One region of the Paenibacillus sp. A3M_27_13 genome, then DNA from elsewhere that is predicted to be linked to it. Evidence: predicted binding sites of a transcription regulator. Region 1 holds the regulator's gene; the other holds the start of a gene.
What was found. The regulator LexA, encoded in region 1, represses DNA repair genes until DNA is damaged. The targets are predictions, from matches to a motif close to CGAACATATGTTCG.
Positions count from the first base shown of each region.

Region 1 (16,150 bases):
TGCTGGAATATAGACGGATCAGGCTTGCCTCGACCAAATGAACCTGAAATGACAACATGATCAAAGAAAGGAGCTAATTGAGGAACTCCATCCAGTTTCTCCTGTTGTAGATCAGGGGAGCCATTTGTCAGCAATAACAGCTTGTAATGTCCCTTCAATTGTTCTAGAATCTCGAACGTTTCTTCATATACATGTGGACGCGCGCGTCTTTCCGAAGCAAATTGGGTAGCCAACTTTTCCGCCAACTTCTCATTATCTATCCCTAGTTGCTGGAGTCCTCTGCGCCATGATTCCTTTCGATAAACAGGGGCCAACTGTTCCAATTGGCGGAATTCAGGTTGCTCACCTGCTGTAAAATTCGCCCACAATCCTTCAAACGGATTAATGCCGATCATTTGAGTAAAACTAAAGGTTTCATAGGATTCATACAAAGCGCGTGCTTCCTTACGTACGGCTTCCTCCAGAGTTTTTGGATCAACGCCTGCTTCACGGGAGCCTGTTTGACACGCTGCATCAAATGCCTCTTCTACACTACGTTCATCCCACAAAAGGGTATCATCAAGATCAAACATTACCGCCTGAATCGTCATCTGAATTATCCACTCTCTTTCCACAGTATATGTACGCCTATTTGCTTGATTAAGCATTTGAATCGTTATGTGTGCCCATATTAAGCAAGCGGCCGCAGCATGTTATATGAAATAACATCATACGGCCTTTGTTACAGAGCTACAGGCTAAATCAGTTATTTCTTGTCTACCTGTATCTGATTGGATAGCGCAAACTTCTCAAGTCGCTCTGCAATGGCATCCGTGTCATAGCGACCTAATGATTTTGTGAAAATAAAATTACCACCCTTACCTTTTCTTTCAACGGTTACGTAACCCTTTTCAATCTTGATGGCTTTCATGTCCCCTGCCGTCATTGGACGTTCTCTACCACCTTTCAGCATATAGAGAGTATCCTTTCCCACTTTCAAATAAGGACGACGGATGAAAAAGATAACAGCCAGCATCAAGTACAAGCCGAATACAAGCCAATCCATCCCTCGCATACCGGTCTTAGTCAAAAAGTAACTCATAAGCATGTACAATACAGAAAGACCAGCCAGCATAATTGGCACAGTAATGTTACGGCCACGGAAAATATCCATTGCAGAACCTGCGCCGCTAATGGTTTGAATGCCTTGCTTTTTGCGCGATTTATTTAAATGCGCTGTGTTTTTGCGTACTTTTCTTTCAAATGATCGGGCCATCTCTCAATTCCTTCCCAGATATATTACATTAAAACAATTGCCTCAAAACTGATCTATATAGATACCATGAAAAGGTACCTAAAACAAAAGGCAAATTGCAGGCTTGGGCGCTTTAACAACATTAATGCTTCAGCCCGTCATTTCCTTTCGATGTATCATCGTCCACAAATTCAATCGTCTCAAGCTGCTGCCGAAAATTACGGCGAATGTTACCTAAATAAATTTCCCGAAGATTGGCGCGCTCTGTGGCTTCCTCTTCCGTCAAACCCTCGGATTTTGCTTTGCGCGCTAATTCATTAATGCGCTGTACCAAGCTGTCTATATCCAAATTGTGTCCCCTCCATAAAAGCAAAGATATAATACACTTTGACATGTAGAAAAGAGCTTGTCAAGGCTCCCGTATTACGCTCCCTGACAAGCTCTAATAGTCTATAGATCAGAAGTTAGGAAGCTTGAGTACCTGACCTGCCTGCACTCCCCGATCCTCCAAACCGTTAATCCGCACAATTCCTTCTATATATACCCGTGTATCCATTCGTTCCGGTTTATGATTTGCGGCAATCTCCCACAACGTATCCCCAGGTTGTACGGTCAGTTTAGTCACTTCTTCCTTGGAAGCTGAAGGTGCCGCGAAAACTGTAAGTACACCTGCCCCTGCAATCCAAGCAACAATCACTATAATAAGAAGCTTAAGTAAAAGAGTATTGGTAATAATCTGCATAAAACGTGCCCTACCCTCTTTTCGAGTCTCCTGTAAATTTTCTAAATTCATCGGAAAAATACTTTGATAAGTGCTATATTTCATCATTGGCTGTGTCCTCCAAACGTTTGTTCTTATGTTTTCACAATATAACACGAACATTTGTTTTGTTCAATAGAAAAGAGAACAAAAGTTCGTAATTATTTTTAGGGATTATTTAGAACTTATGTTTGTACGAACGGAGGTTCTATGCTATAATTTTCCCAAACGTTACTAAATGGGGTTGATACGGTATGTCTAAGATTTCGAGCCGCCAGCAGGCCATTCTTGAATTTATCCGCAATGAAGTGCGTCTAAAGGGATACCCCCCTTCTGTACGCGAAATAGGCGAGGCTGTCGGATTAGCCTCCAGTTCTACGGTTCATGGTCATTTGGATCGTTTAGAGAAAAAAGGACTCATTCGCCGCGATCCTACAAAACCACGGGCTATTGAGTTACTCGGTCAAGACGAATCGGATAACAGCAACTTGATTAATTACTCCATTAGTCGTGTCCCCGTCGTCGGCAAAGTAACTGCTGGCCTTCCTATTACGGCGACAGAAAATATTGAAGATTACTTTCCTCTTCCCCAACACTTTGTTGGTGAGGATAAAATATTCATGTTATCTGTTGTAGGCGAAAGCATGATTGAAGCTGGTATTGCTAACGGAGACTATGTAATCGTACGTCAGCAGCAGACCGCTGATAATGGTGATATTGTTGTAGCTATGACAGATGAAGACGAAGCTACAGTTAAAACCTTCTACAAAGAAAAGGATCATATCCGGCTTCAACCTGAAAATCCAGCCTTTGAACCGCTTCGCCTGACACACGTCAGCATTTTGGGCAAGGTTGTAGGACTCTTCCGGGACTTCCACTGATTTCTCGTTCTTTCTTCCCCGTTATTCTATCCACTAATACAAAACCGGCTGCCTAGGGCAAGCCGGTTTTGTATTGCTATTATGTTTATTATGTATCTCACAACTTTTTTTCATTTCAGCAACCTATCCCTATTTTTTCTACTAAAAATCAGCCTCCTCATCTCAAATAATTCCCCACTGACCTTGAGCAGCTATACTGTCATGGGCAAAACTAATAGATCTTTCTTTGTTTTAGATAAATATGGTATATTAATTACTTATAGCTCTGTAGGAGGAATTAAATGAAAAAAATTATAATTTCAGCGTTTGTTGTGATATTTATCGCCATAAGCTGTGTAGTTCCAACAATGGATCATTTGTATGCAAAAGAGAACTCCCACATAACAACCTATGACCGTATTAAGTATATACAAATACTTATCCATTTCAGGTATTTAGAAAAGCAACTCGAAGCTGTAATTTTCGAAAGAAATAATTATCCAGAAGACAGCCAAGAATATAAACAGCTCTCTGAACAACTGAATCATATTCTTGCTCAAGAGGCGTACTACGAGAAAAAACTTAACACTCTTAATAGTAAATAATTTTCATACTAACTGCCTATTATCTTTATCTACACTATTAGACTCATGCCGACCTGCCTGTAACATTCTCCTGCAACGTAAAGTTGAAAAGGCGAAGACAGGTTCGCATGAGTTTTTTTATTATCCATTAGGAATATAGGTACTAGCTTCTTTTTGCTTTTAATAGATTTATGCTGATACATTACTATCACAATTGACATATGTATATAGCAGAACTAAGCAAAGGAGATATGCAGATGATCAGAAATAGAGTTAAAACGTATAAGCATCGCATCGGGAAAAACAGATATCTGGTCGTTAAAGTCTTTCAAGCCGCAGCTGCTAAAACAGGAAGCGGAAATGCACTAGCAACCAATGCCTTGAATATCAAAATTTCCAAGCGTAAGCATAAACGCCACTAAGATTTAACCGTACCTTCATTTCTTGAAGGGAGGTGATATTATGAACAGAAGACATTGCAAACGTGATTTAAGAAGAAGAAGATTAAACATCCGTTCCACTCAAAGAGCCATTGCGCGTGCAAGAGGTAACGCACTGGCTGTTAATCTGTTTAGCGTAAATGATAGACAACGCAGACGTTAATAATCGTTTTCAAGCAAAAGCGGGAAGGATTCTTCCTGCTTTTTTTGTGTTAAACGATACACCCAACTCCTAAATCCCATAGAACTGCTAAATTCAGTTGCCTTCCTTTTAAATACCATACATATTCAACTATGCTTCCACTGGTTAAAACAGAAGCGAAATGGTACCCAGTCAAAAGCAGCAGCATTCTTGACTCAAATACTTTGTGTACAACTGACCACACCTATAGCCCTCAAACTTGCTTCAGCTTTTTTAACTTAAGTATTCCGGCTGTATATCCGTCCATGGTTTGTACGTTGCTGCATTGTTTGCTCAATTTTTTATTTTAAAACTTTATAAGGCCCCACTTGCCCACCACCGTATTCCACAAACTCCATCATATCCTACTCAACGGCTGGACTACAGATGCTCTTATCTGACTTAATGCAGCTGAAAACAATTCGATATTGGATCAACACTTCATATGTATGATTCATGTTGATCAACTCGACAATTCATTCTGGATAAGCGCTAAAAATCCTTCTCTAAATAATCATACCCTTACATGATTATTTAGAAAGCTAATATCCGACATATAAAGATAAAATACAACAAACAAAGACAAGAAAAAAATTTCTCTTCACAACCAATGAACTATGTACAAATACATTACACATGTATAACATTAAATACAAATACTAGAAAGGTGGTAACAATTTAATGAAAAAAGTATCTTTACTAGCATCAGTAGCAATGCTTATCTCATCTGTAGCTTTTGCTGCACCTTCTTTTGCAGATCAGGTCACAAGTGACACTTATAGTTCATTACAAGACTCAAATAGAAGTATAGAGTCTGTTACGCCTTTTGCTAATGTTGAATATGTCGCTACTGTAAATACGGCCAATCTCAAAGATGCCGGAACAGACTCGAACATCTCTATAACTCTGTATGGTTCTAATGGAGATTATGCTACCGCTACACTCAATGGTAGCTTTGAACAAGGAGATTCCGATACAACAAGAATCAGCACTAGTAACCTAGGTGACATCAGAAAAATTACTATTAGAACTGATGGATCTGGGTATAAACCAGGTTGGAAAATCGCTAATGTCAAAATATCTGGAAACGGGAAAACTTTCTCATTTGCAGGTCCTAACCGTTGGCTTGGTGACGGCGGTTCCGCAGATTCCGAAACACTTTTTCCATCCTAAAACAAATATTCATACAAAAGACTCTGTCGATATTTGGATAGAGTCTTTTAGTTTTGGATGAATAATCCTACTAAAATTGTATCGCCGTAATTATAACCCCATCTCAAGAATCAATTTTAAGAATAAACTCACTAATGGGAAAAATGTTATATGATTTTGCTATATAAACAAAAGCTAAGAAATGGCCGTTGGAAAAATATATTGAATCTACTAAGAAAATCATAGCTTTAAAAAGAATTCAAGCATTAAAACACAATACCTAATTTTTTCGATTTAGCATGTCTCTTTTAGCCCCAATACTTTTAAGTTGATCATGTACATTTTCGAATATTGGATTATTATTTCCATCTACCTGACTTAGCGTAGCTGCGAACAGTTCGGTATTCTACTTTACCACTTTGTACTTATGATCAACAGTTACATTACTCTCTTGTATTTTCACAATAATCTCATCCCCAATAGCCGCCAGTGAAAGCAATTAACCCTCAAGCCAATTCTCTTATCATAGGATACCTCCAAAGTATAATAAATCTTCTAAATACTATACTGAAAGATGTGTCAAAGTATCGTGCGTATTATCGCAAATAAAAGACTCATACCAGTTATTGTTGCAAACTAATAAGGCCCTATCTGAGATTAAATTTAGGTATTAGGAAGGATTATACCCATTCAATGAAACATTCCCCTTCTTACAAAATACAATAAGCGCAAATCTATTATGGCAGGAAATCCACCAAGTATTCGCCAAAAGAGAAGCGAATACTGTAGCTATTGCCAAATAGCTTATGCGCTCATTGAGTTCAACTATTTGCCATCCATGAGTGAAGTGGTATTATCCAACAGTTCTTTTCACGAATTAAACCCAAAGTGATTTAGTGATGATAACTAAGAGAATAAAGAGCACTAAAATTGCCGCTGTAGAAGTCCATACACCGCCGCCACCTGCACCTTCATATGCACCCATGTCTTAAACCTCCTTTATTTGTCGTTCACCTTAATATATGTATAAATACGTTCAGTGATAGGGCATGCAGGTAAACAAAACAAAGGCTCACACCCAGATAAACCGGTAGAGCCTAATAATCTTTATAAAAGAATTAATTTCAAGATGATTACCAACAAAATGAAGAGTGCCAAGACAGCAGCTATCGATGTCCAAATCTTCCCGGCCGTCTCTTCGTAGCCTCTTTCTATTCCTCTCACACGTAACGCCTCCTTTGTTTACTCCACAGGCTATGCGAGGTCTTGTTTATGGGATGGACTTCTAGGAAAATAAAAACACTTTACCAGCGTATCCAGCAAGGTGCCACTGATGAAGAACCTTTACTATTGCCACAACTAAAGAACAACAAGAAGGACTCCTACAGCATTTAGCTGATAGAGTCCTTCTTTATATCTGCCTTAATTCAATATAATTGCATTGAGTTATGGCTTCGAGTATATATTTTTCACTCCTCAAGACTCAATTAATGAATTCTACTATATTCCAAAACAATAAACATCCCGTCAGCGCATGCCAGTAGGGTATCACCCATTCTTTCGGATTATGCAACGGTTTGGTGATATTTCAAAAGAATTTATGTAAGGTCAGGCTACTCGCCTTACGATATTAAACGTACTGTCCAGTTCCAAGTACCTTGGCTTGTTACTTTGATCTTATCCCCAACGATAAAAAAGGCCGTATTTGTGGTGGAATCCCCGAAGAAGCCCTTGTACCACTCTTTGCCTGGCTAATCGATTAAACCCTTAGGCGCGTTCCAGTGCCACCCCACATATCTATATTTGCTCCTTCAAAAACTTCAAGAAAATTCCTCTTAACATTAGATGGCAAGTAGAACTAACGTTTCAGTTAGTTATAGGGTTCCCAGTTCGTATCGCGTATATCTTTATCTGAGGCTTTTCTCACAAACTCTATGCATTTTTCTTCGCAAGCGCCAAATACTTTATAATTTTGCTGGCCCTGTCTTAAAGATACTATGTTTGCCCCACCATCATAATCAGGATCTGCAAACTGAATACCATCATCTTCCCAAAAACAAATTTCACAAATATCATAGGTTCCAGGCGGTTCATCGTTTAAGGTTTTGTAACCACAGCAAGGACAAGTATATTTTCCCACCGCTATAAGACCTCTCCTTATTATGTATCTATTTTTTGTTCTGTCAGCCAGTTATGTGAGTCCTTCATTACTTGTAATTTAAGGAGATAGGAAGATCTCTTTCGGATAAATCGCTTTAAACATCAATATATCGGTCTGTATATCCTGTCTGTATCTGTATCAATCACATAACCAACCTCTGTGTCATCTTCAAAACGCAATCGATTAAAATTATGAAGTCGACAAAATATATCAGGTAAATCTCTAATATTAAGAGTTATCATTTTTGCTTGTATATACTTTTGATATAGTTCTTCTTGTGTGCATTGGTGACCAGTAATCAAATTTTGAAAAAAGTGACCTTCAATTTTAATAATCATAAAATCACCACTGGTGGTTAACCATTCTTTATAAATTTAGAATACTTACATAACAATTACTCAACTAAAGCGCATATTAACTTAACCTTAGTGAACAAATTAAAGCTCCCTTTCTAACACATTTGCTATGATAACTTCTATTTTTCTATTAATTTATTGAATATTTCTCTATCTTTGGAAGTAAAGTCGGAAATCCGTTTCTTTTGCTCGTACGTGTTGGTACTTGAATCCAATTTAATGAAGCCTTTTTCACCAACCACGTATACGATATTTTTTTCTATTTTATAAGACAGAACGTTATCAATCACTGAATTTGGAGCTTCAATTTGATGAGTGTATAGTATTGGAGGCTCACCGGCTCCTCCTCCTCTGTAAATCTGAAAAGTCCCATCTCCAAAAAACTCTAACGTATCTTTGCCATATGGGTACTTCCTGATTGTGTCGTCTCCAGAATTTGCCAGAAAAATTAAAGTAGTAGCTATAACTAGTAGAGAGATCAAAATGTAGATGTATCTGCGCTTCATCTGCACTTCACACCTCACTTCCAAGCCTTTTTTGTATCAGTTACTGTAACATAAGATGTATACTCATTGAGTGTTCCCCATGATTCCATTAAATTTGTTAGGTTGGCCGCAGCCCAACCGAGCTTGTTGTCCCCAGTAAACATTTGTTTAAAATTATATTCAAAATTATATTTATCATAATATATTGTAGTAATTTCCCATTGTCCTTTTACATATGTTCCATCTATTTTGTACTTCATTTTGTGAAAAGCGTTATACAAATCTCTGTCACTTTCAATTGCAATAGACCCCTCACTTGAAAAACTTTTAACTTTTTTGTCGTTAGCTTTTTGTACTGCTTTATCAATTACATACATATTATGTTCTTTGGATTTTTTAATTTGCTGCGCCTCATACGACCACTCATTAAAGTGTAAATGTCCTGGTTTGTAATCAAGGGAATGTTGAAGTAAATTGGCTGTGATGTCCCCGTACTTCTTTCGAGCTATAGGAACAGCTACTAATGTAAATGCTTTACGATCAGGAAAATGTATTACAGTGTCTGTCGAATCTTTTACCTTCTCTACGCCTCGTACCCAAGTCTTTTCTAGTTCTACCATAGGATTTTCAAACGGAAAAGTATTATTTCCTGCATACACTAACATATTCTTACTATATGCGCCTTCTAGTATTTTTTGCGAGACATCAGGCTGATCCTGTTCTCTTGTTTCCTTAAGTTCTAACTGAGGAGTGTACTGAATTTTTCCCAATTGATCTTCTTTTTGTTTTAAAACAAGTTCAAACTCAAGAATCTCTTTGCTGGTATCAATTTGTTCTTGATACTTATCTACATAAGCGTGTGTAAACGTAATATCACGGATCGCGTTTTCATTTCTCACGACTTGGATGTTACATTTTCGATAGTAGTCCTCACTATCAGGTTTATATTCTGCGTTTGCCCATGTGTACAGCATGTTGGAATTATCCGCATTGTATATAACTGAAGGAAGCGAATGAAGCGGAATTTTGCTTCGAATATGTAGCGAATGAGCCAAGTTTGTAGACTTAGCTGAAAGGTTTATGGAACTATTATTCTTATAAGTAAAGCCAGTGATCTCACCTTTTATAAACTCGATTGGTTCACCACCGGATTTACGTTCTATTCTTAATGAAATGCTCATTGAGATAATCTCCTCTATTAATTCAATCTATTTTCGCAGGAAAAATTTATGAAAAATAATTTCCAAATATTAATATATACGAAAAATATTAAATAGTAAACATATTTTAACTTGGTAAAAGACGTAAAAAAGACCCGGTTACCTAGGGCCTTTTATGTACTTGCAGAAATAATATCCTCCAACTTAATCCAGCTAAAATCATCCTCACCGCGTGACAGCCGTACGTGAGTTGTAGGAATCTATTAGCGCTTGTTCGATTAGCTGCACTTCCTGATCATCCAACTCTGGCTTGCCGCGCCCTTGACGGTCTTTCATGAGCTTTAGATACGCTTCCTTATGTTCCAGTATGAAGATGCAGCTGCTTTCCCATAATCCATTACCTTCGAGTCTTTTTGACATGTATGTAGGCTCCTGATGTGTTATGCACAAATTATATTCTGAGTACAAAAAATAAACTCCAGATCATTGGAGGTTTAATAACGTATAATGCCTATTTCCAGACGAGGAAAATGTAATGATCTTTTGGTCACCATCCCAGCCCTCTATGATTACAATATAGAGCGCATATCGCTCTTGTTGTCCCCTTCTTCCCAAAGCCAGCAACCGCGCGCCTTTATGTCCACTACACTGCTACCTGTCTTTATCTCCAGTTCCATCATGTTGGGCACCCGTCTTCGCTCAGCAGAATTATTGTAGAGTATTGGAGTAGCGTTCGATATCAGGTAACAAAGCGTTCAACTTTTTTGTTACCCGGCGTTTCCGTATACTATACAGATCAGAACAATGAACGACGAAAGTGGACACAACTATTATGCAACAACAATAGCGGAATAGACGGTTGCCAAAGTTACACTAAACTTTTGCAGAAGTTTACGATGGCGCACGTAAAGCCATGGAAAGAATATGGGGGCGATATTCCTGAGCCAATAGGATAAGACAAGAACAGCAGTAAATTTAATGTGTGTATTCCTAAAAGCCTACTCGTCCATTGTCAAAAGGGGCTACTGCCGAAAATTCTCCCTTGAACCAGCATTGCCTTTACAAATTGAGCAAATGAGGGATTTACAATAAAGTTCGGACCTCCCCCCCATTAACCCAGCCTAAACAGACGCATCGCAGTTCGTGCCAACCTCAAACGGCAGGTCATTCACCCCATTGGTGCCAAGATGCCAAAGGCTGAGGATAGCTGCGAGTTCCCAAAAAACAGTGTTCAATAAAGCGTACAATCGCAGCACGTTAGTTACATTTAACTAATCAGGAAATTATCCAAGTAGGAGGAAATAACCATGGCATTTGAAGGTTATAGAGAAGACAAGCGAGAACATTGGTTTGACTGGCCATTCCCCTTGTCGGTATCAATACTGTATGTGGATGCGGATGTAGATCTAGATGTAGATGAAACAGAAACGAAATGGTACCTCATTGACGAACAAGAAAAACACTTGATCCGAATTAGGGATGAAAAACAAATTGAACTGCTTCATCACTGCATGTATGGAGTCTTGTTAAATGACGAGAAGATCAACTGGATTATTGATAAAAATGGCGGTAGATTTACCTATCATGATGGTGTGGAAGATTATATCAAATCCCAGAAAGAATACCTTGATACATTATAAGAGGCGTGAACAGTTAAAAGCTCTACCGACCAATTAAGGTTAGCAGAGCTTTTAAATTTATTTAGAATATTCACTTACTTCAAATGTTAGGATACGATCATATAGCATGTAATCCTTTCGGCTGCTGAATGGACCTTTATTATTATCGTGTTTATTAATGGCGTATGAAGCCGATCCAGAACCAGCCTGCTTGCCCTCATACCATGAGATAAAGTCATTGACCTCTTTCATGCTTAGGTCAAACTCCTTTTCCAAACCAGTTGTCATAGTAACCACCAGAATTGCACGGTCCCCAGTTGGTAGAGATGGATCAGTTGGTTCGGGAGTTGGTGCCGGCTCAGGTGTGGAACCGTCAATCTTCCCGAATATCTCTATAGTATTAACCGGAGAATTTGCCAATGTACTCTGACTTCCTCCAATAACGTAAATTTGTCCACCTAATGTTATAGCCCCTGCCCCACTTCTGGCTTGCTTTAAGCTAGCCTCAGGAGACCAGTTATTCTGTTCAAAATCAAAGGATTCTACTGTATTAAGTTCATAACTACGTCCACCTGCTTCAGTTTTTCCAGCAATAGCAAATATTTTATTGGAATAAATGACAGCTTGGGCCCCTCCACGTGCTGTCAAAAGATTGGGTTTAGTTGACCAGTTATCGTTATCAGGATCACATTCAAGAAATGTGTTTAGTGAGACATTTGAATTATTATCAATATGTCTACCTGCTACAAGATAGATTTTGTCCTTATGTACAACTGCAGAGGAACCATGAAGTGTATTCGGCATAGGTTTCTTCGTTGAACAGCTGTCGGAAGCCGGATCATATACTTGGACAGTAGCAACTGAACGCGTATTTGTTGTCATCCCACCAAACACATAAATCTTTCCCTTATACAAAACACTTGTCAACGAACCTAAAGCCAGCCTGCGGCATAGCTTTCCTAACACTCCATGTATCTGTCTGGGTATTGTAAACTTCAACATTATTTACTGAGGAGCCTCCTGTCCAGCTAAAGGCATTACCTGTATAGCCACCAATAACATAAATATCATTTCTATAAACAACGGAAGTTGCTGTAGAACGAGCCGTAGGCATGCTACTTCCTGAGGCCCATATATTATTTTTCGGATCATAAATTTGAACATCCTTATATGGGTTTGATTCTGAAGAACCACCGAAAATAAATATCTTGCCATTCAATTCAGAAACAGCACTTACCACCTTAGGATTTTCCATAGTCGTTTTAATCGACCATTCATCGCTTTCAGCTTCTGCTTTTACCTCTAAAGCTGACTATTCAAGAACACTATCACTACAATTAAAATACTCCATAATGCTTTGATTTTACTTATCACTCGATCTCCTCCTAGCCATATATTGAACTATTACGAAGATAAATCATTCTTAAAAACCTGCCTAAACATAAACTTGCTGATCTATAAATATAATCTAAATATTTTCATATTTATTTTTTAATGGGTATAAAAAAGACTCATACCAGTTACCCAGTTGAGCCTTTCACATCTACTCTAATTCAAACTGGTCAACGAAAAATCTCTGCCGACCAATTATGGTTAGCAGAGATTTCTGTTTTATTTGAGCATTCACTTACCTCAAACGTTAAGGATTTTTTAATATTTAATTATAGCTGATCCTGCTTTAGCCCACTCTTTTGATTCTAATTGAATCCATCCATATACTTTTGAATCAGAGTTGATCTTTTGTTTTATCAGAGAAAGGTTCTCATAGCTACTGGAACCGTAAAGACTCCCTGTTTTTGGTGCAATTTTTACTGATAACGTATTTTCTATACTCGGTGTATTTTCATCACTTGTCCAGACCAAACGATTATTATAATTGGCATTAAAAGGATTTTCCAAACCATTAATTGAAAGTTTCACTCTTTTCCCTGTAACTGATACATCTGTATATGCCGTGTCATCTTTTAATATTACTGATTGTGATAAAACTATTTCTTGATTTTCAAAATTTTTGTAAGTGTCAAGCGTTACAGTTGCTGCATCTGCAGAAGCTGACAACGGAGCAATAATTGAAAACAAGAGAGCGATTGTGGAAAAACATAAAGTAGCTTTCCTTCCTAATTTCATTCTCATTTTTTTGTCCTCTCCTTCTTTTAATACTCATTAATAAACAGCTTAATGACTGTCAAAGTAAGGGGAGCTTTGTCTGACATGAAAAATACACATTTGATTAAGTCTCCTTTTTCGCGTCCACTCTAAATTCAAACTGCTCACGAAAGAAATAAGATCCGTTAATCTTAATTAACTCCGGTGTAATCTTCTCCAACTGCGCCGTAGTCCACAATATCTATCAAATCCTCGCCCAACGGTTGTATTACACCAAAGCCACTAAACTTGGTGATATAAACAAACAAATTCAATAAACAATATTTTTCACCCTAACTAAAGAAAAGAACATCAGTGTCTGATGCCCTTTCAATTTGCAGCAGTTTCAAAAATTTAAGATTATGCGGTCCATTACAGATAAAGTGATTATTTCTGAAAGTACTTTGTTCCATTACTCGCAATGACGTCTTTGTACCAATGAAAACTTTTCTTTCTAATTCTTCTAAGCGTGCCAGAACCGTCATTGTTTTTGTCCACATAGATGTAACCATACCGCTTCTTCATTTCGCCGGTACCGTTACTCACAAGATCAATCGGCCCCCAACTTGTGTACCCTATAATATCACCCCCATCTTTTATTGCTTCAGCAATCTCTGCAAAGTGAAGATCCAAATACGAGATGCGGTAATCGTCTTCAATGGTATCGTTGTCCATAAGAGTATCTTGCGCACCAAGTCCGTTCTCAACGATTCATTACTTCCCAGTAATCTTCCGGATTGCTACTGTATGGATACACATTTCCAGCCGCCAACATACATCCCATCATGGCGTTAGGAATAATTTCATGACAAGCCTTGACTGCTAGTGCACTTGCAACCAGTTCATGATGCGCTGCTTGATACAGAACTTGTTGTTTGTCCTCGCCTTCTTCAAAAATAATGCCCGCTCCTGTATAAGGAAGATGCAATAACATATTAATTTCATTGAATGTCATCCAGTATTTCACTTTATTTTTATAGCGTTCAAACAGTGTTTTAGAGTATTTTTCAAATAGTTTAATCATGATTCGGTTTTTCCAGCCGCCATACGTTTTCGCCAAGTTCACGGGTAAATCAAAGTGACAAATCGTAACGACAGGCTCAATATTGTACTTCAGAAGTTCATCAAACACGTCATCGTAAAATTGCAATCCTGCTTCATTTGGAGTTATATCGTCACCATTGGGAAAGATACGGGCCCAGGAGATCGACATTCGAAATGATTTGAAACCCATTTCAGCAAAAAGCGCGATATCCTCTTTATAACGATGATAAAAATCGATAGCTTCATGTGAAGGATAAAACTCGCCTTCCTCGGGTACAAATGAATTTAAGTTGCCAGTCGAAACCTGATTACGTTTGGGCCCCGTCGGCATCAAATCAATGGTCGTCAGTCCCTTACCATCAGCCAGGTAAGCTCCCTCAATTTGATTCGCAGCTGTAGCTCCACCCCACAGAAAATTATCCGGGAATTTAGTGATTTCATTAAACATTTCCACGTACCTCCCTATTTTTCTATACATATACTTTGATTAATTGTTCTTTTTCATTAACTATGTCATTTTTGGTCCCTACAATGACATCACTGACCTGAACACGATCACCATCCTTAACAAATGCATTGAAATGCTGACCTTTTAACTGAACCGTATCTTGTCCGATATGAATGAGTATTTCTACCCCGTCATCACTAATGAGACCAATGGCATGTTTAGGTAAATCGTTTGTACAATGCCGTTCACTGGGGAAACGACACGTCCATTCGTGGGGCGGATGGCTATCCCTTTCCCCATATGCTCTCCTGCAAAAGTCTCGTCTTTAATATCTTGGAGTCTAACAACAGTACCGGTCATCGGACTAACAATTTCAAATGGTTGTCATTCAATTGACTTGTGTTGGGAATGGGTTCTTGTTTGTCGCCCATATTTGTTGACATTGTTTCTGTTGGATCTTTAAAACCAATGAAGTAGGTCAAGACAATTGATACGTCCCAGATGTTTCAGTAATCCAACCGAAAGCAAAAACAGTTCATTGAATCCTTTAATCATTCCTGTCGCAGCCATTCCGTTTTGGACAATCCTTCGTCCTTCAATTGAAAGCGCAATCGTGTTACACAATGAATAACCATGGTAACGCTTTCAATACCGCCAACTCGAGACAAAATCTCCTTGGTCAACTGGTCATAATTCATGAATGCTCTTCCTCTCAGCTGTGACTTTGCATTAAAAAAACTGAATAGCTGCCCCGTGCATAGATCTTAGGCAACATCACCATGCTGGAAGTTTAGCGATCCAGGTTTTGCCCTGCGACGGTTAAATCCTGTAAGGCTGTGTTAGCGATTTCCGATTTGTCACAGCCCTCAAATTTTGTGAAAGTTAGCTGAAGGTACGTCTTTTCTGGCCAGAAATGGTATTGCCTGATTGAACAGTCACAATCCAGTTGATGTACAAGCTCCCTTTGCGGACAATAATAAAACACTCTTTTTTGAAAATGCAAGGTTTTTTTCTCTGGAATTTAACTTGTAGAGAGGAATTCACATGAACATTCTTACATTTCATATATGAAGTAATTTTGGCCCAAATATTTAAAAAATAATTTGGGCTTGATTGCTATTTAATCATATTACTTTGTATTTAACTGTTACTGTCGCTTTGACCTACTTTAGATTTCATCCTGATTCTCTCCGAATCAGATTATTGACAAGAACAAACCTTTGCTTTTATACTGATACCGAAATGAACGAAATACTAAAACCCGATGGATGTGGATTTTTCTAGAGAGTCATCTCTATTTTCGCCACACGAATGCCTTTACGCATTTGTGTGGCTTTTTTGTATTCAAAAAAGGAGGATTGTTCATGAAGTTGTGGCATTATGCAGTTATTGTTTTCTTGGGAGGTTGTTGTTATGGCATACTTTCCACATTTGTTAAACTGGCATATAGCGCTGGTTTTTCAACACCAGAGGTAACTGGTGCGCAGTATTTCTTTGGTGCAGTTTTGAGCTGGATGTTTG
Region 1 covers NZ_JANAVE010000001.1:297,654-313,803, forward strand. Annotated here, with positions in the region: gene NLX82_RS01300 (HAD family hydrolase) at 1-590, opposite strand, end outside; gene NLX82_RS01305 (hypothetical protein) at 746-1,255, opposite strand; gene NLX82_RS01310 (DUF896 domain-containing protein) at 1,377-1,583, opposite strand; gene NLX82_RS01315 (LysM peptidoglycan-binding domain-containing protein) at 1,692-2,060, opposite strand; gene lexA (transcriptional repressor LexA) at 2,249-2,875, shown strand; gene NLX82_RS01325 (hypothetical protein) at 3,157-3,459, shown strand; gene NLX82_RS01330 (hypothetical protein) at 3,696-3,860, shown strand; gene NLX82_RS01335 (hypothetical protein) at 3,901-4,041, shown strand; gene NLX82_RS01340 (PLAT/LH2 domain-containing protein) at 4,741-5,232, shown strand; gene NLX82_RS01345 (hypothetical protein) at 6,089-6,196, opposite strand; gene NLX82_RS01355 (CPCC family cysteine-rich protein) at 7,082-7,351, opposite strand; gene NLX82_RS01360 (hypothetical protein) at 7,848-8,234, opposite strand; gene NLX82_RS01365 (hypothetical protein) at 8,249-9,394, opposite strand; partial or broken gene NLX82_RS01370 (YolD-like family protein) at 9,547-9,793, opposite strand; gene NLX82_RS01375 (hypothetical protein) at 10,681-11,013, shown strand; gene NLX82_RS01380 (Kelch repeat-containing protein) at 11,071-11,886, opposite strand; partial or broken gene NLX82_RS01385 (Kelch repeat-containing protein) at 11,900-12,262, opposite strand; gene NLX82_RS01390 (hypothetical protein) at 12,643-13,125, opposite strand; partial or broken gene NLX82_RS01395 (family 1 glycosylhydrolase) at 13,525-14,629, opposite strand; gene NLX82_RS01400 (PTS glucose transporter subunit IIA) at 14,652-14,840, opposite strand; gene NLX82_RS01405 (PTS glucose transporter subunit IIA) at 14,813-14,989, opposite strand; partial or broken gene NLX82_RS01410 (PTS transporter subunit EIIB) at 15,190-15,327, opposite strand; gene NLX82_RS01415 (EamA family transporter) at 15,994-16,150, shown strand, end outside.

Region 2 (16,150 bases), on a different contig from region 1:
CCATATGAAGCTGAGGACGCGCAGGCACAGTGGAGAAACGATAACCAGAGTGAAGAGCTGTCTGACGTAGTCGAACACGCTGAGGAGGAAGCTGCAACTCCGGTAAAAAGGTCGCCGATTATTAGGGATTTCTTCGAACAAGTAAAGCATGAGGAAAGAAGACCGGAAGCTGAATTTGGAGAGTCCCTGACAGGGGCAGAGCAGACAACTTCCATTATTGATGAATCCCTGGATGATGACTTTGTGGATGCCCATGCGAATACGGATATGGATGATTCGACAACGATCCAGGGGACATTAGAAGGTGCTCAGGGACAAGCTCAGACGATTGCAACTGGGGTTGCAGGCGAAGAGGCTGAAGGTACCCATACAGCTATTCCGGCTCCGCCGCCGCCTAAACCTTACAAGCTCCCATCGTTTCGTTTGCTTGCTAAACCACAAAACGTAGGCAAAGGTATGGGACAAAAGGATTACATGCAAACGGCACGCAAGCTGGAAGCAACGCTGGAAAGCTTTGGTGTGCGGGCGAAGGTGCTGGAGGTTGTCCGTGGCCCTGCCGTAACGCGTTATGAAATTCAGCCGGACATTGGAGTAAAGGTCAGCCGCATTGTGAGTCTGACGGATGATATTGCGCTTGCGCTTGCTGCCAAAGATATCCGTATGGAGGCTCCGATTCCTGGCAAATCTGCTATCGGAATTGAGGTTCCGAATAATGAAGTTTCCATTGTCACGATGCGTGAGGTAATGGAGACAACCGTTTTCCAGGAGTCAACTTCCAATTTATCCATTGCATTCGGACGTGATATTGCAGGACAGACGATTGTTGGTAATTTGGCCAAGATGCCCCATCTGCTTGTAGCTGGGGCAACAGGTTCGGGTAAATCAGTGTGTATCAATGGGATCATCACGAGTATTTTGTACAAAGCAAAGCCGGATGAGGTCAAATTTTTGATGGTCGATCCTAAAATGGTGGAGTTGAACGTGTACAACGGAATCCCGCATTTGTTGGCTCCGGTCGTGACTGATCCAAAGCGTGCCTCACTTGCATTGAAGAAAATTGTAGTTGAAATGGAAAAAAGATATGAGTTATTTTCCAAATCAGGAACCCGTAATATTGAGGGCTATAATAATCTGATGAAAGATAACCCGGATGCATTTCTGCCTTACATCGTCGTTATTGTGGACGAGTTGGCAGATTTAATGATGGTAGCTGCGGGAGATGTGGAGGATGCGATTGCACGACTTGCCCAAATGGCGCGTGCAGCAGGCATCCACCTTATCATTGCAACCCAGAGACCTTCGGTTGACGTAATTACCGGGGTGATTAAAGCCAATATTCCTTCACGTATTGCCTTCGGCGTTTCCTCGCAGGTAGACTCCCGTACCATATTGGACATGGGCGGAGCCGAGAAGCTACTCGGACGTGGTGATATGCTATTCATGCCGATGGGTGCTTCCAAACCAGTCCGCGTTCAGGGAGCGTTCATGAGCGATCAAGAAGTCGAAAATATTGTTAACTATGTACGTGAACAGGGTGAAGCGCAGTATGATGAAACGCTAGTGCCGGAGGTGGAAGAGGTATCGGCTGATGCAGATGAAATGCTGGATGAGCTGTACGATCAGGCTGTCAACATCATTTTAGAGGCTAAACAAGCTTCCGTTTCGCTCCTTCAGCGCCGTATGCGGATCGGTTATACACGTGCTGCTCGACTGATTGACTCCATGGAAGCTCGCGGAGTCATCGGCCCTTACGAGGGCAGCAAGCCCCGTGAGGTCCTTATCTCAATGGAGCAATATCAGCAAAATAAAGTTAGTTCCTAAGCATTATCTCTATCCAGCACTACATTAAAACGCTGTTTGTTCGCATGGTGGTTGTTCTATTATGGCAACTCTAAGTGAACAAACAGCGTTTTTTTGTGATGTTTTTTTGAGGTGTGGCGACTACCTGCTGAAAGAAGATTAAAAGGGTGAATAGCTTTAAGCGGAGCTTGTCATAATAAACGTAGCCATCCTGTTAATCCCACAAAAGAAAGGTAGAGCGCAGCATATGAAAAAGACAATGGTCTGGATTTGCACGGGTATCCTCGCAGCCTCGGCTATTACGTACACAGGACTTTTTAAAAATGACTCTGCACAGCAGCAAGCAGAGCCGCTGAGCACACAGCAGAAAGTACAAGCAGCGCAACCTTCCCAGCCGACATTCAGCTCGGGAGCGGTTGATTTTGGATCTTACGGTCAGGATGTATATGAGTTGCAATCACGTTTGAAGTTGCTGGGCTTTTTTGGCGGGAAAGTGGACAGCCATTTTGGCAGCAGTACACTAAAAGCTGTCAAGGGTTTTCAAAAGGAATTTGGCATCCGTCCCGATGGAGTGGTCGGAGCAAAGACGAAATTAAAGCTGGTGAATGCTACTCCTAACTGGAAGCCAACGGAAACTCCTATGCATCGTAACAATCAAGGTTCCGCTCAGGGACAGACAGCGGACAATAACGATAAAGCGGATCAAAATGATGAAACGATGGGATCGGCCAACACCATGGGACTATCTGAAAATGATCTTAAAATTATGGCCAACGCGGTCTACGGTGAATCCCGCGGCGAGCCATTTGAAGGACAAGTTGCCGTCGCGGCTGTTATTTTGAACAGGGTTAAGTCACCCAGCTTTCCCAACTCACCATCTGGAGTGATCTTTCAGCCAGGAGCTTTCACAGCTGTAGCAGACGGCCAAATCTGGCTCACACCGAATGAGACGGCACAAAAGGCGGTACGCCAAGCACTGAACGGCTGGGACCCAAGCGGAGGATGTCTTTATTATTTTAACCCAAAAACAGCCACCTCCAAATGGATTTGGTCCCGTCCGCAGGTGAAAACCATTGGGGAGCATATTTTCTGCATGTAAAACGCCGAAGCAGCCGGGAGCTTGTCTCCGGTTGCTTCTTGGCTTTTGCATGGTTAGAATAAAGATTGGTACACTTTACCTCTTTACAGGAGGATGATTTACAGCAGCTAATGCTAATCAAAGGCTAGACGCAAATTGACGTCACAAAGGAGTTTTGGACTTGAACAAAACAGGTTTCGAGCGTGGCACACGCAGACAACTGAGGATTCATGTACTGCCGACCAAGCGCTTTAAGACGTTTGCCATATCGTTGTATGTAGGTACTCCGCTACGTGAGGAAACCGTAACCCGAGTGGGGCTGGTACCTTTCGTTCTGCGACGGGGTACAGAATCGTATCCGCAGACTACACAATTCAGAGAACAGTTAGAACAATTGTATGGCGCGGGTTTCGGATTCGATGTATACAAACGTGGAGATTATCAGATCGTGCAATTTCGCATGGATACGATTAATGACAGCTTTGTAAACAGTCCGGATAGTTTGCTGGATCGTTCGTTTGCTTTTCTCGGAGAAGTGCTGACGAAGCCTGCATTGGAAAATGGTGCATTTCAAACGGGATACGTCCAGCAGGAACGAGAAAATGTGCGTAAAAAGCTGGAATCTATAGTTAACGATAAAATACGTTATGCTGGTGAGCGCTGTATGGAGGAAATGTGCAAAGATGAGCCTTATCGTCTGCACCCTCTTGGTCAACGATCCGATCTGGACAGCATAGATGCACAGAGCTTGTATCAGGCTTATGGAGAATGGCTGAATCATGCCAGCATGGATTTATACGTTGTGGGAGATACGACGCTGGAAGAAGTTGAGAAGTTTGTTGATCGCTATTTTCAATTGAATCGTTCAGCGGAAGCAGGGTATGTTCCAGAACAGCCCAAGTCAGTAGAGCGTGAGGTTCAAACCGTTGTAGAGCGTCTTGATGTGAACCAGGGCAAGCTCAACATGGGGTTGCGCACCCCTATTACGTATGGAGACGATCGCTATGCTTCCGCTCTGATGTATAATGGCATTTTGGGCGGGTATCCGCATTCAAAGCTGTTCGTTAATGTAAGGGAAAAGGAAAGTTTGGCGTATTACGCTTCATCGCGGTATGACGGGCATAAAGGGATTGGTACGATTCAATCTGGTATCGAAATTCCTAATTATGAAAAAGCGGTTACTATTATCCGCAAGCAACTGGAAGATACGCAAAATGGAGCGATTACCGAGCTGGAAATGACCCAAACGCAGGCGATGATTCGCAACTTGCTGAAGGAGATGCAGGATTCCGCTTTTGAAATGATCGCCTATGATTTTAACAGACAGCTTTCCGGTAAGGAGCGGACGGTAGATGAGCTGCTGAGTCAGGTGGAGGCAGTTAAGGTGCAGGATGTTCAGGATGCCGCCCGGACGTTCCGACTGGACACTATTTATTTCTTGAGAGACCAGAAGGGGGAATAGCGGTGGAGCATATACCTTATGAGCATTTGCAGGAAACGCTGTACTATGAAGTAATGGATAACGGTTTACACGTTTATGTGTTGCCCAAACCGGGTTTTCAGAAAACGTACGCTACATTTGCGACTAAATACGGCTCGGTTGATAATCATTTCCGCGTAGAAGGTCAACAGCCCGTAAAGGTGCCGGATGGCATAGCCCATTTTTTGGAGCATAAAATGTTTGAAGAGCCTGAAGGCGATATTTTTGCTACCTTTTCCTCTAATGGGGCATCGGCGAACGCATTTACGAGCTTTGATCAAACAGTATATCTGTTTTCGGCAACCGAGCGTATTCAAGAAAATTTGACCACGCTGGTCAATTTTGTGCAGCATCCTTACTTTACAGATGAAAATGTAGAGAAGGAAAAAGGCATTATCGGCCAGGAAATCAATATGTATGAAGATAATCCCGATTGGCGGAGTTACTTTGGTCTGATCGAGGCGTTGTACAAGGTCCATCCGGTGCATATTGATATCGCAGGTACTGTTCAATCCATCAGTACGATTACAAAGGAAACGCTGTACAGTTGCTATGAAGCTTTCTACCATCCAAGCAATATGATTCTTTTTGTAGTGGGCGGAGTGGATCCAGCTGAAGTAATAGAGCTGGTACGTAACAATCAGGCTAAAAAGGACTATAAGCCGCAGGGAGAGATCGAGCGGATTTTCGACGATGAACCCACTACAGTTGCAGAACCACGTCGTGAGGTAAAGCTGGCCGTTTCTCTGCCAAAGCTACTGTTTGGATTTAAGGAGGCTGAAGTAGGCCTAACGGGTGAAGAATTGCTCCGTCATGATCTGGAAACCAAGCTGATGCTAGATCTCCTGTTTGGCTCCAGTACACAATTGTATCAAAAGCTCTACGATGAGGATCTGATTTCGGACAGTTTTGGTCATGAGTACAATAGCACGCAGCAATATGCATTCTCTGCAATCGGTGGGGATACCAAAGACCCGGATCGGCTGTTGGCGAGAATACGTGAAGAGGTGGAGTCCATCCAGAAGCAGGGCTTTGCAGCAGAACATTTTGAACGGGCACGCAAAAAGAAAATCGGTGGTTATCTGCGTACACTCAATTCACCAGAAAATATTGCGCATGAATTTACAAGACATCGCTTCCGGGGCAGTGATTTTTTCCAACTGCTTCCGATTTATGAAAGTATCACGCTTGAGGATGTAAATCGCCGTCTGAAAGACCATATCCAGTGGGATCGACTCGCAATATCACTAGTGGTGAGTCCGTAATGTCCAGGGAGAGGGAAACGATGACCACCGAGGGCGGAGAACTAAAAGCGATTGGCGATACAACCGTGCTGATTACAGGGGCAAGTGGCGGAATTGGTGCGGCTATTGCTGAGCGTTTTGCAGCTGTAGGGATGAATGTGGTCATTCACTACATGAAGTCCCATGAAAAAGCAAATGAAGTTGCCCGTCGTTGCATGGCTTATTCAGGCAAGGTAATGACCGTGTCAGCGGATCTGCGGAGCAAGGAGCAGATCGAACGCATGCGTGAAAAGCTGGATAATCACGGGATGAAGCCGGATATTCTTGTGAATAATGCCGGACTATCTCATTATGGGCTGTTGACAGATGTTTCGGAAGAGGAATGGGACGAAGTGATGGCTGTCAATGTTAAGGGAACCTTTTTGTGCACGCAGGTTTTTATGCCACATATGATTTCCCAACGCTATGGCCGCATTGTGAATGTTTCATCCGTGTGGGGGATATGTGGTGCTTCGTGCGAGGTGTTGTATTCCACCACCAAGGGAGGCATTAACGCTTTCACTAAAGCGCTGGCTCAAGAGGTAGCACCTTCCGGGGTGACAGTGAATGCTGTAGCTCCAGGTGCAGTGGATACGTCGATGCTGGATCATTTGGATGAAGGCGAAATTACCAGTTTGGAAGAAGAAATTCCTGCTGGACGATTGGCTCGACCTGATGAAATATCGTCCCTAGTTTATTTTCTTGCGCTTCCTGAGTCAGGTTATATTAATGGCCAGGTCATAAGTCCTAACGGAGGATGGGTGACTTAAGGGAAATAGCGCTTGGAGGAATCCACCAGTATAGTAAGCGTCTGAGAAGAGCATATTACAACTGTTGATTTTAAATCTGAATCATCTAAGGAGGATTTAAGTATGTCAACAGTTGTTCAGAATTTTGATGTTTGGAAAAAGTTCCTCGGTCAGCGTGTAGAGCAAGCGGAGAAGCTGGGAATCAGCCAAGATACCATTTCAGAGCTTGCTTATGAAATTGGTGATTTTCTGGATGAGAAGGTCGATCCAGCCAACCACTCCAACCGCGCACTGAAAGAACTGTGGGGAGTTGCCGATGAGGACGAGCGTCACACCATCGCCCGGCTAATGGTTAAATTGGCCAAGAGCAACGCATAAGTAGGAACCAACACGAAAAGCTCCCTTTTGGGGGCTTTTCTGTAATGGTTACAGAGCTGTTCTTGTAATTCCATTGTAATTTATATATCATAAACGTGATTGAGGCTTACAACACAATGCAGCCTATCAAATTTCAATAATTGGTTTTGTCGAAAGATGTTATTTTATGATACAATAATGCTTTGATTTGGAGTTGTTGACGGTTTGAATGTGAATGAGGTGCTAACGTGACGGAAGAAACGAAACAGTGGTACATGGAGTACAAGATACATAAAAATCGACCCGGACTGCTGGGAGACATTGCTTCCATGCTTGGTATTCTGGGGGTTAATATACTGACGATCAACGGTGTTGAAGGCGAAAGACGGGGGATGTTGCTTGAAACGGACGATGACGAGAAGATACGCATTCTCGGAGACACGTTAAAAAAAGCGAGCAACATTACAGTCACGGCCTTACGTGCTCCGAGACTGGTTGATATATTGGCAGTAAGACACGGCCGTTACATCGATCGGGATTCGGATGATCGTAAAACATTTCGCTTTACACGCGATGAGCTTGGGTTGCTGGTCGATTTTTTGGGTGAAGTATTAAAGAGGGACGGCAATCAGGTGATCGGTCTTCGCGGGATGCCGCGTGTGGGCAAAACGGAATCCATTATTGCCAGTAGTGTATGCGCAATGAAGCGTTGGACTTTTGTGTCTTCAACGTTACTACGACAGACGGTGCGCAGTCAGCTCTCTGAAGAAGAAATGAACCCAAACAATGTGTTTATTATTGATGGTATTGTGAGTACAATTCGGTCAAATGAAAGACATTATCATCTGCTTCAGGAAATCATGAGTATGCCAAGTACTAAAGTGATTGAGCATCCTGATGTATTTGTACGTGAATCAGGATACAGCTTTGACGATTTCAATATCATTATTGAGCTTCGCAATAATCCGGCTGAGGAAATTATTTATGATACCTTTACAGCCAGTTATACAGAAGATCTTTAAATAAGCGTAATTACACAAGGAGATGATGACATGTCAGAACTGGGTCAGCAATTAAAGGAGGCCCGGCTGCAAAAAGGATTGAGCCTTGACGATGTTCAGGAAATGACGAAGATACGCAAACGTTATCTGGAAGCCATTGAGACGGGCGATTACAAAGTGCTGCCGGGAAGCTTTTATGTCAGAGCTTTTATTAAAACATACGCTGAAACGGTCGGGTTGAACCCCGATGAGATTCTGGAAGGGCATCAAAGCAATGTGCCTGAACCTGAGCCGGAAGCAGTCATGGAGCCTGTTACACAGAAACGCTCCAGCCGTCCCGCCACGATTGGTAATCTTAAATGGTTGCCTACAGCGTTAATGTGGCTTTTTCTAGTTCTCATTGTTGGGGTTATTTATGCTTATTGGGTGAGCAACAACCATTCAACTCCAAAAACAGCAGAAAACACAACGCCGATTACAACACCAAGCACCACACCAAGTACAACACCAAGTACAACACCAAGCACCACACCAAGCACGTCTACTCCTGATACCACTACGACACAGCCGAACAATGGTCAAACGACGGCTCCAAATGGTGCTGGTGGGCAGACTCCTGATGCGGGGCAAACCGGCCAAACTCAGCCAGGTGGTACGGGGAGTACGGGTGCTACTACTCCAGATACTGGACAGCAGCCGGATACGACTACGCCACAACAAGGTGTAACTGTGGCACAGGACGGCAAGCAAGGCAAGACGACGATTTTTAAAGTTTCCAGTTCAACGGGAGCCGCGGTCAAGGTTGATATTAAAGCGACGGGCGAAAGCTGGCTTGAAGTGTACAAGGGAGAAAATTCCCGTGGAGAAAAGCTGAGTTATGGTATGACTAAAAGTGGAGATGCCATGTCATTCGATATTGGTCCAGAAGGTTTATATATCAAATCAGGACGGTCTTCTGCCACAGATATTTCCGTAGCAGGTCAACCGATAACAGATAATAAATCGACTACTCGTGTACTGATCCAGCAAGGAGAAGCTTCTTCGACCGGAACGAGTGCAGGGGTGACGGGTTCACCTGCAGATTCTACGACAGGTAGCAGTACGGATTCAGCACAAAGTAGTACAGATTCTACAACTACTGATGGTGAATAAACGCCTTGGTGCGAGGAAATACTAATGACTGTAATTCCTGGAAAGGCAGTCATTTCATTTTCCGCAAAGTGAGGTGTATACGTTATGACCGTCAGCTGGATTGTGACTGGGCTCGGTATAATTGTCAGTTTACTGGGCTATTATCTGACACCGAATGCATGGGGCTATGGCATACTGGGCTTTGGTCTTGCTCACATTGTGCTTGGACTTTTGGATATGTTCCGAACTCCAACACGAAGCCATAATTAGATATTTTGACCGTAAATGAAATAAAGGCGTTTTTGTCAGGAAAACTGGCAAGAACGCCTTTTTAGTCAACGGATTATTGGATTTTTGTAAATGACTAGCCTATAATTAGATATTGAACTTTGTTGTGAAAGGAAAGTGAAACGATGGCTTCAGAAAATTCATTTGATATCGTCTCCAAAATGGATATGCAGGAGTTAACAAATGCGGTTCATCAGACGGAGCGTGAAATTGAAACTCGATTTGATTTCAAGGGTAGCAAAAGTAGCCTTAAGCTTGAGAAAGAAGCTCTTACGATTGCATCGGAAGACGAATACAAGCTGAATGCGGTGATTGATATTTTGCAATCTAAAATGGCCAAACGAGGTCTGTCCCTTAAAAATGTGGAGTATGGCAAATTGGAACCCGCCTCTTTAGGTTCAGTGCGTCAGCGTCTTTCGCTTAAGCAGGGAATTGATCAGGATAATGCCAAGAAAATTAACATTCTTATTCGGGACTCCAAGCTAAAAGTTAAAAGTCAGATTCAAGGTGATCAAATCCGAGTGACCGGAAAAAACAGGGATGATTTACAGGCGATCATTCAATTGCTGCGTAAAGCTGATTTGCCATTGGAGCTTCAATTTACAAACATGAAATAAAGCCGTTTTCCCTCATACATTTTGTAGGAAAAAACGTTGCTTGATGTGCGGCAGGTTATTTTGACATGCGTTTTGCGCCATATTATACTTGTAACGAAAATGCAGACAATTTAGGTGTATAGCGCTCGTTGATAGCGATTTACATAGGATTGAATTTAATCCGAAAACTGCCATTTGTAATCAAGTACGATAATCAGGGGAGAGTGTGTTGTGAATTTACCCAACAGAATTACAATAACGCGGATTTGCCTTATTCCGGTGATGATGCTGGCTTTGCTGGTGGACTTTGATTTTTATCCGCCGCCGATTGAGATCGGAGCTTTCAAGCTGCCGTATAATCAGCTGATTGCGGCTATCATTTTCCTTGTAGCAGCCAGCACGGATGGTCTTGACGGATATTTGGCACGTAAAAATAATATGGTCACCAATTTGGGCAAGCTGTTGGACCCCCTTGCTGATAAGCTTTTGGTAACCGCCATTTTGGTTTCCTTGGTAGAAATGGGGAAAATTGATTCGTGGATTGTCGTTGTGATTGTTAGCCGTGAGTTTGCGGTTACGGGTCTGCGTCAGATTGCCTTACTGGATGGTTCTGTGGTTGCTGCAAGCAATTGGGGCAAATTGAAGACGATCATCCAGATCGTTGCTATTGTAGCGTTGCTCATTAATAATTTCCCGTTTGTTTTTCTTGGTATCCCGTTTGATTTAATAGCGATATGGGCAGCGGTGTTGATCACCATTTATTCGGGTATTGATTATTTTGTGAAAAATATCCACTTGCTGAGCTCCTCCAAAGTTTAACAGGATAAATTTTATGGAAACAGCAATAGGGACTAAACTTATTGCTGTTTCTTTACATAATTCCCATAATATTCGCAGTACAGGAGGAAGAATTGATGAAAGCTGAAATAATTGCAGTAGGTACAGAGTTATTGCTCGGACAAATAGTGAATACAAATGCTCAATATTTGTCACAGGAGTTGGCTACAATCGGAATCGATGTATATTTTCAGACTGTAGTTGGCGATAACATAGATCGGCTTCAGGAAGCGATAAGAATTGCTCAGAAGCGTGCGGATATTATTTTGTTTTCCGGTGGTCTGGGACCGACTCAGGATGATTTGACGAAAGATGCGATAGCGTCTGTATTGGGGCGAAAATTGCACATAGATCGTCTTGCAATGGACAAGCTAGATCAGTTTTTCCGTAACCGTGGGGTAGAAATGACCGAGAATAACCGCCGGCAGGCGCTTTCTATTGAAGGCGCTACTCCGCTTGAAAATGAGACAGGGCTAGCTGTGGGCGACGCAATTGCACAGGACGGTAAATTTTATGTAGTTTTGCCTGGACCGCCTAAGGAACTCAAACCCATGTTTGCAAACCAAGCGAAACCTTGGTTGCTTCAGCAGGCATTGAGCGGTGAGGAAATGCCAATTTATTCAAAAATGCTAAAATTTGCAGGGATAGGTGAGTCAGCTCTTGAAACCCATTTGTTAGATCTGATCCAATCCCAGACAGACCCCACGATTGCTCCTTATGCCAAGGAAGGGGAAGTCACGATCCGTATATCCACCAAGGCGGCCAGCGAAAGTGAAGCACTAATTAAGCTGACGGCTACGGAAGTAGAAATTCAGCAGCGTCTTTCGGAATATATGTATGCAAGTGAAGATGTTACGCTGGAGAAGGTTATCGTAGATCTAATGGCCAAACGCGGGCTCACTGTGAGTGCGGCAGAAAGCTGTACAGGTGGAATGCTGATGGAACACATCACTTCTATACCTGGCAGTGCTGTTATGTTTCAAGGTGGCATCGTGTGCTATTCCAATGAAATGAAGATGAAATTACTCAACGTGCCTTATGATTATTTGGAAGGGGATCAAGCGCCAGGTGCAGTGAGTAAGGAAGTAGCCCTTGTGCTTGCAGAGCAGGCGAGAATGATCATGGACAGCGATTTTGGACTTTCAGTTACTGGTGTTGCCGGGCCTGGGTATTCCGAACGGAAGCCAGTCGGTTTGGTGTATATTGGCATTGCTGAACGCGACAAGGAAACGGAAGTACATGAACTGAGACTGAGTGGTAACCGTGAAACAATCCGACTGCGATCAGTCAAAGCAATCCTGTACAGATTGTGGCGCAGGCTGGTAGAGAACGAGAAACTCTCTTAAACATCTATGTACAGTGTGGGTCGTAGAGTTGTTTTAGATAGATATTCATGATATAATCATCTTATCGGAAGAACCGTTGCAAAGCCTTTTGCCAGCGGTTCTTTTTTTGTTTTAAGAGACAGGTGTAATTGTAGAAGAGAGCTGTGTGAACAAAAAAAACGAATGTATGTTCGAAAAAATGCTTGGCAAGCGTGTCAAAACAAGGTATTATTAAAGTACAAACAATGAAGGATGTGAGTTTATTGTCAGATCGTCGTGCTGCGCTGGATATGGCGCTCCGTCAAATAGAAAAGCAATTTGGTAAAGGTTCCATTATGAAGTTGGGTGAGTCTACCCACATGCAAGTGGAAACGATCCCCAGTGGTTCGATTGCTTTGGATATTGCGTTAGGAACGGGCGGCTTTCCAAGAGGCCGGGTTATTGAAATATACGGACCGGAATCATCCGGTAAAACGACAGTAGCTCTTCACGCTATCGCAGAGGTGCAAAAAACAGGCGGACAAGCCGCCTTTATCGACGCCGAGCATGCGCTTGATCCGTCGTATGCAAGCAAGCTGGGTGTCAATATTGATGAGTTGTTACTATCGCAACCAGATACAGGAGAGCAGGCGCTTGAGATTGCCGAAGCTCTTGTACGTAGTGGAGCAGTAGACATTGTAGTTGTTGACTCCGTAGCGGCACTTGTGCCCAAGGCAGAGATTGAAGGCGAAATGGGAGATTCCCACGTTGGTCTTCAAGCACGTTTGATGTCTCAGGCATTGCGTAAGCTTTCTGGAGCCATTAATAAGTCGAAAACCATTGCTATTTTTATTAACCAGCTACGTGAAAAAGTAGGTGTTATGTTCGGTAACCCTGAAACAACACCAGGTGGACGTGCCTTGAAGTTTTACTCTACGGTACGTTTGGATGTTCGTCGTATTGAAAGTTTGAAAATGGGTAACGACATTGTGGGTAACCGCACACGTATTAAAGTCGTGAAGAACAAAGTTGCCCCTCCTTTCCGTCAGGCTGAGGTAGATATTATGTACGGTGAGGGCATTTCCAAAGAAGGTAGCCTGATCGATATCGGTACGGAGCATGACATTGTCGACAAGAGCGGAGCCTGGTATTCCTACGAAGGTGAGCGCCTTGGTCAGGGACGTGAGAATGCTAAGCAATTTTTGAAGGAAAATCCGAATATTGCTAGTACGATCGAACAAAAAATTCGGGTGGCCAGCAATCTGATTACGACGGTTGCTCCGCCTACAGAAGAAGAGTTGGCACAGCAAGCGAAGGAAGAACAGGAATTGTTGGAGCTTGAATAAAGCTCGGTGAATCCTGGTTTGTGAACTGGGGCCAGGGTTATGGCACCGTCCGTTTGAATAGCATGATTCTGATGCCCTGCACAGTTGTGCAGGGCATTTTTGCATCAACTAGAGTCTGCTTTGTCAGTGGAATCTAACTTTTGCGTAGCAGGTGTTCAAAGGCTGCTTTCGTGAATTTCAAAGTGAGGGAAGTATATTGCAGTTGGACGATGAAGATGAATACACTTCGGAAGCAAATAAGCAACAAGGGATTTCTCTTTTTCCGGATCATGAGGAATTGATGATTACTAGGGTAGAGCAGGGACAGGGACGCAAACGTGGAAGATATATCATACATTTTGGTCCTTATTCACTGTCTGTATTAGAAGATGTAATGATCAAGTACAATATGTTCAAAGGAACGTCATTTGATAAAAAAGAACTGGAAGATATCGTTCTGGCAGATGAAAAGCAACAGGCTTATGTACTTGCGCTACGCTATTTGGGGCGAAAGCCTCGCACACGTCAGGAAATTGCCCAGCGTTTGGCGCAAAAAGAACTGGATCAGTCTGTTATTGACGAAGTAATGGCCCGACTGCATAGGGAACAACTCGTAGATGATGATTTATACGCCCGTCAATGGGCAAGGCAGCGCATAACAAGCCAACGTAAGGGGAAGATGTGGGTTAGGCAAGAACTTCGTCAGAAGGGCATCTCTAAAGCCTCTATTGGCGAAGCGCTAGGTGAGATCACCGATAATGAGGAGTGGGAGAGCGCTTTGACGGTCGGACGTAAGAAATGGAATCAGGTACGTGGTGATATAATGGAGAAAAAAAGAAAAACCTACCCTTTTCTCATGAGACGCGGATATTCGGGGGATATGACACGCCGGGTAGTCAATCATCTCACTGCGACCGAGCATGACGCTGCTTCAGATGACGAGGAGTTGTTGCAGTGGGAGGAATAGTTGCCAAACGGCTGCTGAACCTTTGGCTAGTATGAACGGATAGGATGAGCTAGTTATTACATGGAAAGCTGCATGGTAGTCTACTAATGTTTGCATTCCCTTGACAATGCCATTTGTCAAATAATAAAATATATATGAAACGATACTTGTGGAACGCCCTTTTTCCTTCCAAAAAAGCGGAATCCACGGTGAGTTCTCATCGCCAAATAACAAGTGATGCCGCTATGCCAGGCGGAATTGTACATGTGAAAGCATGTGCATATGAAATGAAACGACCTTGTGTCGTTGTCTTAGTTTGACGATCAAAGTAAATGTGACAATTGCAAAAAGTCCCAAGGAATGCCTTGGAGGAACCAACGGGGAGGTGAACAGTATGATGACTGCGATCTGGTTCGTTCTCGTTGCTGTAGCCGCGTTATTCTTTGGGTTCGGGATTGGTTATTTTATTCGCAAATCTATTGCAGAAGCTAAGATCTCCAGTGCGGAAGAAGCTGCCGCGCAAATCGTGGAGAACGCGAAAAAAGAGGCAGAAGCGCTGAAGAAGGAAACGGTATTGGAAGCGAAAGATGAAATCCACCGCATCCGTGCCGAAGCTGAAAAAGAAACTCGTGAACGTCGCAATGAAATTCAACGACAGGAACGAAGATTGCTGCAAAAAGAAGAATCGCTGGATAAAAAATTGGAATCGCTGGAACGCAAAGAAGAACAAGTGGCCAACAAAGAGAAACGAATCGATGAAACCCAGCAGCAAATTGATTTGATTTACAAGAGTCAGGTAACTGAGTTGGAACGTATTTCCAATCTGACGATGGAGGATGCAAGAAGTATTATTCTGACCAACGTAGAGCAGGAAGTTCGTCATGAAACAGCTCAGATGATTAAAGAAATTGAACAGCAGGCCAAAGAAGAAGCGGACAAAAAGTCTCGTGAAATCATCACACTGGCCATCCAACGCTGTGCGGCAGATCATGTAGCAGAAACGACGGTTTCTGTTGTCACATTGCCGAACGAAGAAATGAAAGGCCGGATCATCGGGCGCGAAGGCCGTAATATCCGTGCACTTGAAACCCTTACAGGAATTGACCTCATTATTGATGATACGCCGGAAGCTGTTATTTTGTCTGGATTTGATCCGATTCGTAGAGAGATTGCGCGTACTGCGCTTGAAAAGCTCGTAGCGGACGGACGGATACATCCGGCTCGTATTGAAGAGATGGTGGAAAAATCCCGTAAAGAGGTGGACGAACGAATCCGTGAGTATGGTGAACAGGCCACCTTTGAGGTGGGCGTGCATAGCTTGCATCCAGATTTGATCAAGATCTTGGGACGTCTCAAGTTCCGTACAAGTTACGGACAGAACGTATTGAAGCACTCGATGGAAGTTGCATACTTGACAGGTCTGATGGCCGGGGAACTGGGCGAAGACGTTGTACTGGCAAGACGGGCAGGATTGCTGCATGACATCGGGAAGGCGCTGGATCATGAAGTGGAAGGATCGCACGTTGAAATTGGCGTGGAGCTGGCGAAGAAGTACAAGGAACACCCGGTCGTCATCAACAGCATTGCCTCACATCACGGCGACTGCGAAGCGACTTCAGTGATCGCCATGCTGGTTGGGGCGGCAGATGCCCTGTCAGCAGCAAGACCGGGAGCGCGGCGTGAAACGCTAGAGACGTACATCCGTCGTCTTGAGAAGCTGGAACGCATCTCCGAATCTTTTGAAGGCGTTGAAAAATCATACGCGATTCAAGCCGGACGCGAAGTTCGTGTCATGGTACAGCCAGAGAAAATTGATGATGCGGAAGCATTCCGACTGGCCCGCGATATTACGAAAACGATTGAGAATGAACTGGACTATCCGGGACATATCAAGGTCACCGTCATACGCGAGACCCGTGCGGTAGAATACGCAAAATAAAAGCATTTCAATGAAAAGTGGCCGCTGCTTGTAGGG
Region 2 covers NZ_JANAVE010000002.1:1,137,504-1,153,653, forward strand. Annotated here, with positions in the region: gene NLX82_RS11785 (FtsK/SpoIIIE family DNA translocase) at 1-1,821, shown strand, start outside; gene sleB (spore cortex-lytic enzyme) at 2,048-2,899, shown strand; gene yfmF (EF-P 5-aminopentanol modification-associated protein YfmF) at 3,060-4,340, shown strand; gene yfmH (EF-P 5-aminopentanol modification-associated protein YfmH) at 4,343-5,623, shown strand; gene ymfI (elongation factor P 5-aminopentanone reductase) at 5,644-6,411, shown strand; gene NLX82_RS11810 (DUF3243 domain-containing protein) at 6,514-6,768, shown strand; gene NLX82_RS11815 (DUF3388 domain-containing protein) at 6,996-7,769, shown strand; gene NLX82_RS11820 (helix-turn-helix domain-containing protein) at 7,800-8,900, shown strand; gene NLX82_RS11825 (hypothetical protein) at 8,985-9,149, shown strand; gene NLX82_RS11830 (YajQ family cyclic di-GMP-binding protein) at 9,293-9,784, shown strand; gene pgsA (CDP-diacylglycerol--glycerol-3-phosphate 3-phosphatidyltransferase) at 9,995-10,582, shown strand; gene NLX82_RS11840 (competence/damage-inducible protein A) at 10,678-11,946, shown strand; gene recA (recombinase RecA) at 12,189-13,250, shown strand; gene NLX82_RS11850 (regulatory protein RecX) at 13,447-14,196, shown strand; gene rny (ribonuclease Y) at 14,570-16,114, shown strand.
Region 2: recA (recombinase RecA) is a predicted target of LexA. The motif match lies at 12,106-12,119, and genes of this name have one in related genera.